2 regions of the Lutispora sp. QWL-02 genome follow, and region 1 is predicted to be linked to the other one. Evidence: riboswitches for the same ligand, from Rfam matches in the RefSeq annotation. Region 1 holds a riboswitch; the other holds the start of a gene.
What was found. Region 1 has a riboswitch for nickel and cobalt ahead of AC4HCY_RS05460 (cation-translocating P-type ATPase). Riboswitches for the same ligand answer to the same signal wherever they lie in the genome.
Positions count from the first base shown of each region.

Region 1 (7,141 bases):
ACTTGTTCCTTTCGAACAGTCTAAAATTATTTCGAAAGGCGAACAACGTTCCTTCAACGGCGGGTATCTATTCCTGCAAAAAATATATCATGAACTAAAGCTTAATAAGATTTGCAAGTATATTTCCCAAAAATATAAATTTGGTTTTGACCTGGATTCAATTCTTTCCAGATTAATCTACGGCAGAGTTATCTTCCCTTCTTCAAAACTCGCAACTTATGCGCTTTCTAAAAGGTTTATTGAACAGCCGAATTTTGACTTGCATCAAATATACCGAGCTCTTGAAGTACTCGCCAAGGAGACTGATTTTATTCAATCTTGTTTATACGAAAACAGCCTGAAAGTTTCAAAAAGAAATACCGGTATACTTTACTATGATTGCACCAATTACTTTTTCGAAATTGAACAAGAGGATGGAGATAAGCAATATGGCCCTTCTAAAGATCATAAGCCTAATCCAATCATTCAGATGGGTTTATTTATGGATGGAGATGGTATTCCTCTAGCGTTTAGCATCAACAGAGGAAATATGAATGAACAGTTGACTTTGAAGCCATTGGAAAAGAAAATTATTTCTGACTTTGAGCTTTCTAAATTTATCATCTGCACCGATGCAGGACTGGCTTCTGAAGATAATCGAAAGTTTAACAGCAAGGATGATCGTGCCTTTATTACAACACAGTCTATAAAAAAATTAAAAGAACACCTAAAAAAATGGGCTCTTGACCCAGATGGCTGGAAACTCCCGGGTAGCGAAAAAACCTATGCCATTTCTAAGCTTGATGAGATGATAAATAAAGCTACTACTGAAGATAAAGCAAAAATAAAAGCTGCAGTCTTTTACAAGGAACGTTGGATCAAAGAAAATGGCTTTGAACAAAGACTGATTGTAACTTATTCTATTAGATATAGGGATTATCATCGTAAAATTCGTAGTTCTCAAATAGAACGTGCCCGAAAGGTTATAGATACAAACCCAATAAAAATCAAGAAATGCAACCCTAACGATTATAAAAGGTTTATACATAAAACAAGCTATACCCCGGATGGAGAAGTCGCAGCAAAAGAGATCTATAGCATTGATTCTTCACTCATAGAGAAAGAAGAAGCCTTCGATGGTTTTTATGGAGTTTGTACAAACCTTGAGGATGATGTATCTAAAATCATCAAAGTAAATCACAGAAGATGGGAAATTGAAGAATGCTTTAGAATTATGAAAAGTGAATTCAAAGCAAGACCTGTGTACTTAAGAAACGATGACAGGATTGAAGCTCATTTCACCACTTGCTTTATATCTTTGATTATTTACAGGTTACTTGAAAAGAAGCTCGAAGAAAAATACACATGCCATGAGATTATTAGTGGGCTAAGAGATATGGGCTTTTTGGAAGTTAAAGGCGAAGGGTATGTTCCAACCTACACTAGAACAGATTTTACCGATGCTATTCATGATGCTTTTAATTTTCGAACAGACTACCAGATTGTTACTACAAATATGATGAAAAAAATTTTTAAAGATACGAAAAAGTAAAAAAAGTACGCACTTTTTACATCAATATTAAATCCTGCAAGATTCCTTGTATCAAGGCTTTGCAGGATTTCTATTTTGTTCAACTGTCAAAGAGGGGATTATATATCATGCCTCACTAAGAATCAAGCTTATAGTTTAAGCCGTATTGCTTTCTAATACCACTTTATCCACGATTATTCACTGTTTTTAATTATTTGTATTGATATTCAGTAACAATCATGATATATTGTGAATAATCATGAATATGCATTAACCATGTCTGTTAATAAATTATTATATAGGAAGTGATTGATATGTTTATTGAGGAAAGACATCAAGAAATATTAAAAATCATCAGCGAAAACGGGAGAATATCGATAGGCGAAATTCAAGAGAAGTTTGGCGTTTCAGTGGACTCAGCAAGAAGAGATTTAAGGATACTTGAAGAAAAGAGCTTGCTCAAAAGAACTCATGGCGGGGCAATACCAATAATGCAAGTCGGCCTGCATTACCCCAGAACCTGGAATGCAGCCCAGATGGAGACCATCGATGCAAACTTAGATGCAATTGCTAAAAGAGCCGTTGAATTTATAAAACCAAATGATGCCGTATATCTCACATCTGCAAGAGTTGGATACTTAATGGTGAAATATCTTCCGACTAATATAGAATATACTATTGTGACAAACTCTATTGACAATGCTTCCATTCTGAGAAGCTATAATAATGTGCAAGTTTATGTTGCCGGGGGCAAAATGAGATCAAATGGAAGGATTGTAGATTCCTTTGCACAAGAATTTGTGAGAAATATGAGATTTGATATCAGTTTTCTAACAGGAGCCGGATTTTCTGCAAGCTTTGGCATCTCTAACGGTACAGCCGAGACTTCCGCTTTTCAAAGAGCAGTTGCTGAAAATTCGAGAAAAAACATTGCCCTATTTCCTAATCAAAAAATCGGACATAACTCATTCTTAAAAGATGTTGATGCTGCTGAATTTGACGTTTTGATAACCGATTGGGATGCAGTCGAAGATGAATTATCTAAAATTGAGGATTTAGGAGTTGAAGTCATAGTAGTCGATAAACGATAATCAGCTTTGCATATCAATAAACTTTTAGCTTTTAAACTATTTACCTGACAGTATTTATATATTGTAAATAAGGGGCTGTATTTATGAGTAAAAGAGTAGAAAAAGCACTTGAACTGTTCAGCAGTGGCTTTAATTGTTCGCAAGCCGTTGTGGGCGCCTTTTGTAAACAGTTTGGAATGGATGAGCAGCTTTCTATGAAACTTGCCTGTGGATTCGCCGGCGGTTTGCGCTGCGGGGAAGTATGCCCCGAGATAATCGAAGCAGCCGTATTGCTTCTTGAAGAAATGGGATTCTAATTACAATGCAAAAAACTCGAATTATTCATGATATTCAAGAAAAGGGGCAGACACATAGCTGTTCCCCTTTCTCTTGAATATATTCTTCACTACCTGTTAATCCGTGCAAGATTCCGCGTAAATCCGTGTTCTCCGTTTCCTATTTAAATATCAGCTTTTTGCCAAGTTTCACAAACTCATACCACAATACAGATGCAGCCGCAATGCCAAAAACTGTGAAAAATTGTCTGTCGGTAAGGGGTGCAAGCTTTAAGATTCCACACATCGGAGTATACAGTATCACCAGAATTCCTGCTATTGTTCCGACATTGACTGCCCACATTACCTTGTCTTTTGCAAGATGCTTTATAGACTGAAACACAAAGTTTCTGTCAGAGCTGTTGACCTGTACCAGGAACAAATTGGCGAGAATAATAATTGCAAGGCCTGCAGTACGAGCAAGAACAGCATTATCAGGGTTTTGCGAGAGTATTGAATAATAAGCTCCGAAGGACGATGCAAAAATCACAATGCCCTGCAGCACACTCTTAAACAAAATTCTTGCCGTCAAAAGTTTTTCTTCCGGGTTCCGAGGTTTTCTATCCATGATATCAGTTTCCGCGGGCTGACGCTCTAACACTATTGAACAAGTAGGATCAATAACCAATTCCAGCAATACTACATGGAGAGGAAGCAAAAACAAGTTTGCAGGGCTAATCCCCATTAACGGTGCCAACAGAGAAGAAAAAGCAATTGGAATATGAATAGTGAACACATAACCTACCGCTTTTCTTATATTGTCATAAATGCGCCGTCCGTCCCGAATGGTTTTAACTATGGTAGAAAAGTTGTCATCCATCAAAATCAAGTCGGCAGCTTCACGTGATACCTCCGAGCCTCTCTTGCCCATAGCAATACCGATATCTGCATATTTCAAAGCCGGCGCATCATTTACACCGTCGCCTGTCATAGCAACGATTTCCCCATTATCTTTGAATGCTTTAACTATACGCATTTTATGTTCCGGTACCACGCGGGAAAAAATACTCACTTTTTTGACATGCTCCCGCAATTCTTCATCCGTCATACTGTTAAGCTCATCACCTGTGATAATATTATCACTATTTGGCATGCCAATCTGCTTTGCAATGCTGCTTGCGGTAATACCATTGTCGCCTGTGATCATAACAACACGTACACCAGCTTTTGTACACTGCCTGATGTCTTCTTTGACAGATTCCCTTGGGGGATCAGCAAGCCCGATCAAGCCACAAAGAGTGAGCGTACAATCAGTAATTCCAGCAGGAATATCATCTTCATTTACGGGCTTCATCATTCCAACTGCAATCACTCTTAGACCTTGTTTTGACATTTCAATAACTTTTGCTTCAACTTCTTTACGTTGGGTATCGTTCATTTTACAGATAGTCAGAATTCTTTCAGGAGAACCTTTTGCTGCAATGATGATTTCATCATCATGCTTCCATACATGCCCCATCATTTTCAATTCATTAGTGAAAGCATATTCTGTAATCAATGAACCGCTAAAAAGATGTTCTTCGGCAATACCTAATTTATCACAATGGACAAGCATTGCTTTTTCCATAGGATCATATGCATCCGTTTCGCATGCAAGCCCCATAGTTTCGCATAGTTTCATATTGTCGCTATCAATTGCCCAGGTATCACGAACCGTCATTTGGTTCATCGTAATAGTTCCCGTTTTATCTACACAGAGTACCGAAACGGCACCCAAGGTCTCAACAGATGGCAAGCGGCGCACTAGAGACTTTTGTTTGGCAAGCCTCCATGCTCCCATAGAAAGGAATACAGTCAATATTACAGGAAATTCTTCTGGTATCATTGCCATGGCAAGTGTAATACCGGAGAGAATGCTCTCAATCAACCGATCACTATTCGTATGGTCAGGAATATTAAGCCAAGTAACAAATCCTACAGCTGCAAATAAAACAGCAGCGATACCAGCGCACAGCTTGACCAGGCTTCCGGTCTGTTTTTGCAGAGGTGTAGGAGATTCAGGTGCAGAAGCCACATTTGCACCAATCTTCCCGTATTCAGTAGAAGTACCGATTTTATCTACCAACACATATGCACTTCCTTGTGTTACTAATGTTCCGGCATAGCAATAATCTTTGCGCCAGTAATCAGTGGAAGGTTCTGCATTATCAATGGTGGTTTTCCAAACACCTTCAGCTTCACCCGTCAGTGAGGACTCATCAACGCACAGATCACTCGCCTTTAATATCTCACCGTCAGCAGGGATTTTTACACCCTCAGAAATCAGCATGAGATCGCCAGGAACTAAATCAGCGCTAGCAATAAAAATTTCTTTTTCATCACGAATAACTTTAATATGAGGTGCGGATAAGTCTTTTAATGCTTTTAGCGTTTTGTCGGTTTTCCATTCTTGTATAACATCAATGCTGATGACACCGACAACGAAAATTAGCATTATTGCACCGTCACGAGGTTCACCAAGTATAAAGTAGATGACTGCAGCCACAATCAGCAGTAAAAACATGGGTTCGCAAATGATGTGAAATACTTTGAGGAAAAAGTTTTCCTTTTTCTCAGAAATCAGTTCGTTTTTCCCGTACTGTTCCTGACGTTTACGGGCTTCAACACTAGTCAAGCCCTGCATGTTTGATTTGTGTTCTGTCATAAAGGTTACCTCCATTTATGCCTTCCGGCATTATTAAGATAGCTCTATGGCACTTCATAAAGTCAGCTTTGTGTAGACTTTTACAGCTAATGTTCCTTAATGTGTATAAAAAAAACATCCATGGAACATATTACTGTCCCACAGATGTTTGAGTAATCCATCTGTTGCCGTTTGTCTACGGCCCAGCCCCATGACCTTTTTATAGGTTCATCGCCTGCTCAGTTTGTACTGTAGATTTATATGCAGTGCAAAGAGATTTATTTAATTTTACCATATAACTATGATGCTTTTCAATAGTTTTATGACTATTACTATATATTAATTGGATATTGTTATTTATTCCTGCTTTGCTATTGTACCCCATACTTTTTGATGTACCACATCTTGATTACTTGAGTTAAGGCAACATAGAAAAACAGGATTAGAATCAGAAAAACCCAGTACATTGAGGGAAGTTCTACAAACCCAAAAGCACTACCAAAAGTTGAGTTAGCTAAAAAAGCTCCAAAACATACTATTAAGATTGAGGTTACCATAAGCGGCCTGCTTGCTCTGCTTTGAATAAACGGAATCCTGTTTGTCCTTATTACATGGATAATCAATGTCTGTGTAAACAAAGACTCAACAAACCATCCTGTCTGGAATAATGCAGGATTGTTCCAGGCTTTAAATACATATAGCATCAGGAAATAAGTTGCGTAGTCAAATATAGAACTAATCGGTCCAATATACAAAATAAATCTCTTAATTTCATCAACTGCCCATTTCCTTGGCCTTGCAATCCATTCTTCGTCTACCGAATCTGTAGGAATGGTAGTTTGTGATATATCATACAGCAGATTATTAGTTAAAACCTGAATAGGAAGCATCTCAGGGGTTAATCCTACTGCAACGGCAATGCCGAATAAGAATGATTCAAACCAGTTTCCTTTAGTCAAACCGTTAATTAGAAACACAAGAGGAGCCATTATGAATATAAACTTTATCATAAGCCAAGTATATTGGTTTATACCCTTGTCAAAGCTGGTCATAGATCTCTCGCCAGTCATTTTACCACTTAATTGACCAAAATAGGTCTTCTTGCCTGTAGTCAATACTACAGCTCTAGCAGTCCCACTCTAAAAAATTTTAATGCTACCCTCCCGATATAGTTATTCAGGCATCAGAAGGCATGGCAGACGTCTCTGCCAGCAGGTCTATCTTCCATACCCTTCACCTCACTTTCATAGATAGAAATTAATTATTATTGCAAGTATTATCATTTAAAAAAGGCAATGGAAAATACAAGGTTAATAAATATGTTTTTTAACCTTGCAAAAATGTTTATTTAGTTAAATTCTGAACAGGTTTAACTTGCAAATTGGATTTAACAAATGAACTGTGGGGGACAACAGAGACTTGTTGCCAAAGAAAAGTTTATAGAGAAAGAAGGATATATCATACAAACTTGATAAACTCTAATAAAAAAATAACAGAGTTTGACATAGCTGATATCCTGTTATCTCTATGCTCTGCACCTATAAATGTCAAACTAAAGGGCAGACACATAGGGCTGCCCTCTTTCTTGAAAATATTCTTCACT
Region 1 covers NZ_CM177762.1:1,234,570-1,241,710, reverse strand. The annotation lists gene AC4HCY_RS05475 (IS1634 family transposase) at 1-1,531, shown strand, start outside; gene AC4HCY_RS05470 (DeoR/GlpR family DNA-binding transcription regulator) at 1,825-2,601, shown strand; gene AC4HCY_RS05465 (C-GCAxxG-C-C family protein) at 2,685-2,897, shown strand; gene AC4HCY_RS05460 (cation-translocating P-type ATPase) at 3,037-5,559, opposite strand; NiCo riboswitch at 5,691-5,791, opposite strand; gene AC4HCY_RS05455 (cation transporting ATPase C-terminal domain-containing protein) at 5,910-6,653, opposite strand; gene AC4HCY_RS05450 (hypothetical protein) at 6,997-7,141, opposite strand, start outside.

Region 2 (7,141 bases), 2.0 Mb from region 1:
TCGATACGATTTACAGCGTAAAGCATAAAAACGGGGCCATCCGCAGGGTAAACGTCAATATTGCTGCGACGACGGTGGAAAACTATACTAAACTGAAAAATGCAGGAATCGGAACATATATCCTATTCCAGGAAACATACCATAAGGAAAGCTATGGAAAGCTGCATCCCACAGGGCCAAAGCATGATTATGCCTGGCATACCGAAGCAATGGACAGAGCCATGCTGGGCGGTATTGATGACGTGGGGGTGGGTGTGCTGTTCGGGCTTGAGCTGTACAGGTATGAATTTGCAGCCTTACTGATGCATGCCGAGCACCTTGAAGCGGTATTTGGTGTGGGCCCCCATACAATCAGCGTACCCAGGATACGTCCTGCAGATGACATAGATCCGTCCACCTTCAGCAATGGAATAAGTGACGATGTATTTGCTAAAATTGTAGCATGTATCCGCATCTCAGTACCATACACAGGGATGATCGTATCGACAAGGGAAAGCAAAGAATGCAGGGAACGCGTCCTTCACCTGGGTATTTCCCAAATCAGCGGCGGCTCAAAAACAAGCGTTGGAGGATATGACGAGCCCGAGCCTGAAGACGAAAATTCTTCCCAATTTGATGTAAGCGACCGAAGAACCCTTGACGAGATTGTCAGATGGTTGATGGAGATGGGGTACATTCCAAGCTTTTGCACCGCCTGCTACAGGGAAGGCAGGACTGGTGACAGGTTCATGAGCCTTTGCAAGAGCAGACAGATACAGAACTGCTGCCACCCCAATGCGCTTATGACACTGAAGGAATATCTGGAGGATTATGCTTCGCCGGAAACCAAAGAACTGGGTGAGGCTTTGATCAGAAGGGGAATTGAAGACATTCCAAAAGAAAAGGTAAGGGAAATTGTAAGGCAAAATCTAATAAACATCACCAACGGCAGTCGCGATTTCAGATTATAGACAAGCAGATGATGAAAAATTAACAGCAAGCATATTATAACAATTAATCATGCGGATTATGGGCCTCTTGAAAGGAATTTTGAGAGGCTCATATTTATCCTACCTTAATTGAAAACCTCAATTAATCAAATCTTTATAGAAAACATTAAAAATATATCGAATAACAATAAAATATTATTGCATATCAATAATTCCTATGCTATACTACAAACAATGAAAATGAATTTCTCACAATGTTTTGGAGGATGATTTTATGTGGAACGGCAAGAAATCAATCAGTCTAAGTAAATTATGCATTCTAGTTTTCACGTTTATGCTGATCGGCACTGCTCTATCTGCCCCATGGCTTGTGCGGAGGTTTCTGGATTTTTCGCGGGCGGATCTGGTCGGGAAAGAAATTTTCTTCCTATTAACCATCTATTCCGGAAGTATTCCGGCAGCGGTACTACTTTTTTGCCTTTACCGTCTGCTCCACCGCATTGAGCTTGAACAGGTATTCATTACAGCCAATGTTGAATATCTGAGGCGGATTTCTTGGAGCTGTTTTGCAGGAGCTATTATCTGTTTTGCTTCGATACCGTATTATTTCCCATGGATCTTTGTGGCTGTGGCTGCTGCATTTATGGGTCTCATCGTGCGGGTGATCAAAAATGTCATTGCGCAGGCGGTAGAACTAAAGAACGAATCGGAACTCACGATATAAAGGGGGCAGAAAGGGCATGCCTATTATAGTAAATTTGGATGTGATGATGGCAAAGCGAAAGATGTCATCTGGCGAACTGGCTGAAAGAATAGGTATCAGTCAGGCGAATCTCTCCATTCTTAAAACCGGTAAGGCTAAAGCAATTCGTTTCTCCACATTGGAGGCGATCTGCAAGGCGCTTAATTGCCAGCCCGGTGACATTCTGGAGTTCAAAGACCAAGACTAAAAAATGATGAGGTGGGATATATGAAAGGGAATTTTTCAAGCGATAAGGTCGTATTATCTGATGATGCGGCACAGCCGTTGAAGGGAGATGAAGCGCTGCGGGGTTATAAATCTGCGGAGCCTTTTATACCTGATAATAGGGATGTTATTTTTGCATTCTTAGCTTTTGTTTTGGGATTTTTCTTTGCCCGATGGGTATTGTTTTCATGGCAGGGTTGGGGGGTTACGGCCTTTACCATTGGCTATTGCCTTGCTGTTACCATGTATCTTATGAAAAAAGGGGTAAGCCTTTCTCGTTCAGGATTCTTTTGGCTTGCAGCGATCACATTGACCGGGATGAGCTATTCCCTTTACCCAAACAATGGGCTAGAGCCCTGGCGCAGCTTGTTTTTGTTTTGCGCAGCTATTTACTATGTCCTCCATGCTTCAGGACGGCTAATATTATGCAATACCGGCAACTGGCTTTTATTGGACGGCATCAACGGCCTATTTGTTATTCCGTTTAAAAATTTTGCTTGCCAGTACAAAAGCCTTTCTTCGCCCAAATATATAAAAGGAAGACTGGGAAGGCAGATTTTATCCATTATGCTCGGTCTGCTGCTTGCATTATTAGTTGCAGGTATGGTCCTGCCATTGCTTATGAGAGCAGACAGTGGAGGTTTCTCTAAAATAGCAAATACAATCTATGAATATTACCGATGGATGAAGAATCAATTTATGGATTTTATATTTAACGGTTTTCTTGCAATACCGATAGCAGCTTATCTATTCGGGCTTGTGTCGGGGTGCGCACACAACAGAGGCTGCAATACATTTAAAAGAGTGGGGATTCAATATGCTATTGAATCCGCAAAGGTACTCTCATTGGCTACTGTTTACACTGCCCTTGGTTTAATATGCGGTCTGTATCTGGTATTCATAGGCAGCCAGCTGCCTTACTTTTTCTCTGCTTTCGCAGGACAGAGGCCAGAGGGATGGCAGATTTATTCGGAGTATGCGCGCAGCGGATTTTTTGAACTGTGTCAAATTGCAGCTATCAATCTATCCATACTGGTATTGGCCAATATTTTTTGCAAAAAACCTCAGCAAAGAGGCTGCGCATTAAAAATATTTAATTGCTTGCTCTCTTTGCTGACTATGATACTCATAGCCACCGCATTCAGCAAAATGGCGCTGTATATAGGGGCATACGGGCTTTCTATACGCCGGTTGCTGCCATGCTTGTTTATGGGCTTCCTTTCTTTTATATTTGCCGGTGTAATTGCATTGCAAAAATGGCAGTTTTCAATTGTACGGCTTTCACTTTTTATAGGTACTCTGATGCTTTGCTCGCTTTGTCTTCTTAACCCCGACGGTTTTGTTGCCCGATACAATGCCGATCGTTTTCTTTCGGGAACACTCGAAAGCTTTGATGTAGAAATATTATATCTATCAGGCCCATCAGGGATTGATCCTGCATTAAAAATTTATGCACAGACAGGAGATGATAAGCTAAGGGCCGAGCTTAGGGCCTATATATATCATCAACGCCGGGAGAGCGAAAAGCTATTGGGAAAATCACGGGACAGTTTGCAGGACTTGCATGTACGGCAAAAGGTTAGAGAGTTTGCAAAGCTTATTGAATGATGATATGGATTTGTCCATGGGAAGACATCAGGTGAAATAAGAAACAGCTTTCTATGACAACTTTTTCCATAGAAAGCTGTTTTTGCAGACTTTTACAGATGCTGTTGATACTTTGCTGCAGCTTTACTCAGCAGCTTCTGCAATTGCTTTAGTTTCATGAACTGTGCCCTTTGGATGTTGAGGCGGCGCATAAATAGAGTACAGCTTAAGCGGCTTATTGCCTGTATTGATAACATTGTGCCATTTACCGGCAGGTATGATGATGGCAAAGTCATCATAGACTCTTCTTTGAAAATCCAACCTATCTTTTCTATCACCCATCTTAACAATTCCTTGACCTTCTTCGATACGTAAAAATTGATCAACATTAGGATGAATCTCTAAGCCTATTTCTTCACCAACTTTGATGCTCATCAAGGTAAGCTGCAAATGATTTCCTGTCCATAGGGCGGTACGGAATGTATTGTTTTGTTCGGTGGCATCTGAAATATTAACCACAAAAGGGCTTGCTCCATAGTCCTTTAACTCAATAAGATTACTGTGCTCTTCTTCATCACAAAAGGGAGTATGCTGATCAGAAAACTGTGCCCAGAAATTTGGATTATACATTGGAGCATTAGCTAAGTAAGGACACTGGTGCATTTGATAATAGTTATGCTTTGGTATTTCATTATAATAAGGGCATTGGTGCTTTTTATTCACAACTATCAATCCTCCCACAGGCTTATAATATTATCATATGTTTTATGTTGTGAAGATGTGTTTGATTCTCAGAAATGAAAATACTAACTGTAAAAGAAGCCTCTCAAAAATAAATTGTATAATAAAAACATTTATGATTGACAAATTAACCCTCTTTAACATAGACTGTAATTACAGATAAGTAAATATTTGCAAATAGAGCAGGCGATACGCTTTTTAGAAGCGTGTGGGGCTGGGCTGGCAGAAAAGCCGGCAGCAGGAGTGAATACCTGTGGGACTATAATTCAAAGAAATTATGGTGCCACGGGTATTTTTTCTACCAGTTATTATTGCTTATCGTTATTCTTAAGGCTTAGGTAATTAATATTGAACGAAACTTCATTCAGTGATAAAGATAATCAGTTGAAGGGGTAGATGATCATGTCAGCAGATATTTATAAAAAAGTTAGACAGGTGCTTTGGATTATTCTTTTTGCAAATCTGGGTGTTGCGGTACTGAAGATAATGATAGGCTCAATTATAAATAGTTCCAGTATGACCGCAGATGGATTTCACTCATTGACAGATGGTTCTTCTAATGTTGTAGGCCTGATAGGAATACGATTGGCATCCAAGCCGATTGATAAGGATCATCCATACGGGCACAAAAAGTTTGAAACACTTACAGGCCTCTTTATAGCGGGAATGCTTTTCTTTATTGGCATGAAAATAATTCTAAGTGCAATAAGCAGGTTTGTGAACCCGGTAATACCAAGCATTACGATGGAAAGTCTGATCGTACTTCTTATAACGCTTTGCATCAATATTTTTGTATGTTTATATGAATACAAGAGCGGTAAAAAGCTTGGGAGTCAGATTCTGATATCCGACTCCATGCATACAAGAAGTGATATATATGTCTCAATAGGTGTATTAGCAACGCTTATATGCATCAAAATGGGGCTGCCGTCAATCATTGACCCTATTGCATCTCTCATTGTAGCCGGCTTTATAATTTTTGCAGCTTATGAGATATTTAGGGACAATAGTGATGTGCTGGTCGATAAAGCCGCTGTTGATACAGAAAAAATCAAAAATATTGCCCTTGGCTTTGAACAGGTTAAGGATACCTATAATATACGCAGCCGGGGAAGTGATAATGACTTGCATATCGACATGCACATTATGACCGATCCAAATATGAGCGTTGAAGAATCCCATAAATTGATCCATAATATTGAAGAAAAATTACGTGAAGCCATCAGTGAGAATGTGCATGTTCTGGCTCATCTTGAACCTTTTAATGGAGAAAATAAAGCTTGAGTTTAAAGGAGGGTAAATTATGTGCGATACACTCGTTGCTTTATCAAATGTGACAAAAGACAATTCGGTGATATTTGCTAAGAACAGTGATAGGGAGCCCAATGAACCTCAGATCATGCTTAGGATACCCGGCAGGTTGAATGAAAAGGGTAAGAAAGCAAAATGCACATATGTGGAAGTCGAGCAGAGAGAGCTTACCCATGAGGTGATATTGATAAAGCCCCATTGGATGTGGGGCGCTGAAATGGGTGTTAACGACAAAGGTCTGGTTATAGGCAATGAGGCGGTATTTACAAAAGAGAAGCTGGAACCGGAGTCTTTATTAGGTATGGATATGCTGAGGCTGGCATTGGAATCATGTGAAAGAGCTATCGATGCCGTATACTATATAATTCACCTATTGGAGCATTACGGACAGGGCGGTAAAGCCGGGTATACGGAGAACCTTCGTTATCATAATTCTTTTATCATAGCAGACCGCGAAGATGCATATGTATTGGAAACAGCAGCAAAGAATTGGGCTGTCAAACGCATAAGCGATATACATACCATCTCAAATTCTCTTTCTTTAAGAAATGATTTTGACGAATGCAGCAGCGGGTTGATAGAAAATGCCATAAGAAAAGGATGGTGCAGATCAAAAGTGGACTTTAGTTTCAAGCTTTGCTATGAAGATAAGTTATATTCATTTGCAGCAAAAGGGGATTACAGACAAAGCTATACCGAGAGCAGCTTAAGAAATAATGCTGGAAAGATAGATGTGAATTGCATGATGAGGGTTTTGAGAAGCCATTGTGATAATGATAAAGTGAAAAACTTTAAAGCCGGGAGCATGAAGAGCGTATGCATGCATGGCGGTGGAATTGTTTCCAGCCAAACTACCGGAAGCATGGTAGTCCGGCTAAAAGACGGTGACATTACATTATGGACAACAGGAACATCACTGCCATGCATTTCACTTTATAAACCATACTGGTTTACAAAAAGCAGAGAAATGTTTTTTTCAGAAGAAGAGCAGCATAAAGCTGTAGGCAACTGGGTAAAAATTGAAAAGCTTCATAGGTCCATATTGAGCGGTGAAGTGACAGAGTTTGCATCCTTGATCAATGAAAGGGATAAGATAGAATCAGAGTTTTTTAAAATGGCAGCTCAGGTCAGGACGGAGGAAGATAAAATGGAGGCTATGAGCTATGTCCAAAAAGCAGAAGAGAAGTTTTATAGAGAGCTGATAGATAATTTATCTGTAACCAGCAAAAAAAGCAAAAGGTTCAATAGCAATCTATATTACGGCTGGTATTGGAAAAGGCAGAATAATACACTTGGCAGCTAATCAATGCAGGCAAGGATAAGAAAGCATGAGGTAAAGTATCGTTCAACAGTACATGCGGACTTGCTTAAAAGTGTAATCTTGGGGAAAATAGCTTGTTATTTCATAATACAAGCTATTTTTGCCCTATATAGGCTGCTTATATATCATACTGCAGCTATAGAGCTTTAGAAGGCATGCGCTTATCAATTTCATCAGCATCAATATCCCTTTTCACTGGCTTTCAGCCTGATCAGGCCTACCAGGCCCCAGGCCAGCACAGCGTAAACTGCCATACCAATCAAAGCAGCAGGTTCAAGCACAGAT
Region 2 covers NZ_CM177762.1:3,214,032-3,221,172, reverse strand. The annotation lists gene hydG ([FeFe] hydrogenase H-cluster radical SAM maturase HydG) at 1-950, shown strand, start outside; gene AC4HCY_RS15265 (DUF2975 domain-containing protein) at 1,204-1,653, shown strand; gene AC4HCY_RS15260 (helix-turn-helix domain-containing protein) at 1,670-1,879, shown strand; gene AC4HCY_RS15255 (DUF4153 domain-containing protein) at 1,900-3,504, shown strand; gene AC4HCY_RS15250 (cupin domain-containing protein) at 3,628-4,146, opposite strand; NiCo riboswitch at 4,393-4,488, shown strand; gene AC4HCY_RS15245 (cation diffusion facilitator family transporter) at 4,627-5,508, shown strand; gene AC4HCY_RS15240 (peptidase C69 family protein) at 5,528-6,838, shown strand; gene AC4HCY_RS15235 (YggT family protein) at 7,036-7,141, opposite strand, start outside.
Region 2: linked by a shared signal. The riboswitch ahead of AC4HCY_RS15245 (cation diffusion facilitator family transporter) and the one ahead of AC4HCY_RS05460 (cation-translocating P-type ATPase) in region 1 are both predicted to bind nickel and cobalt.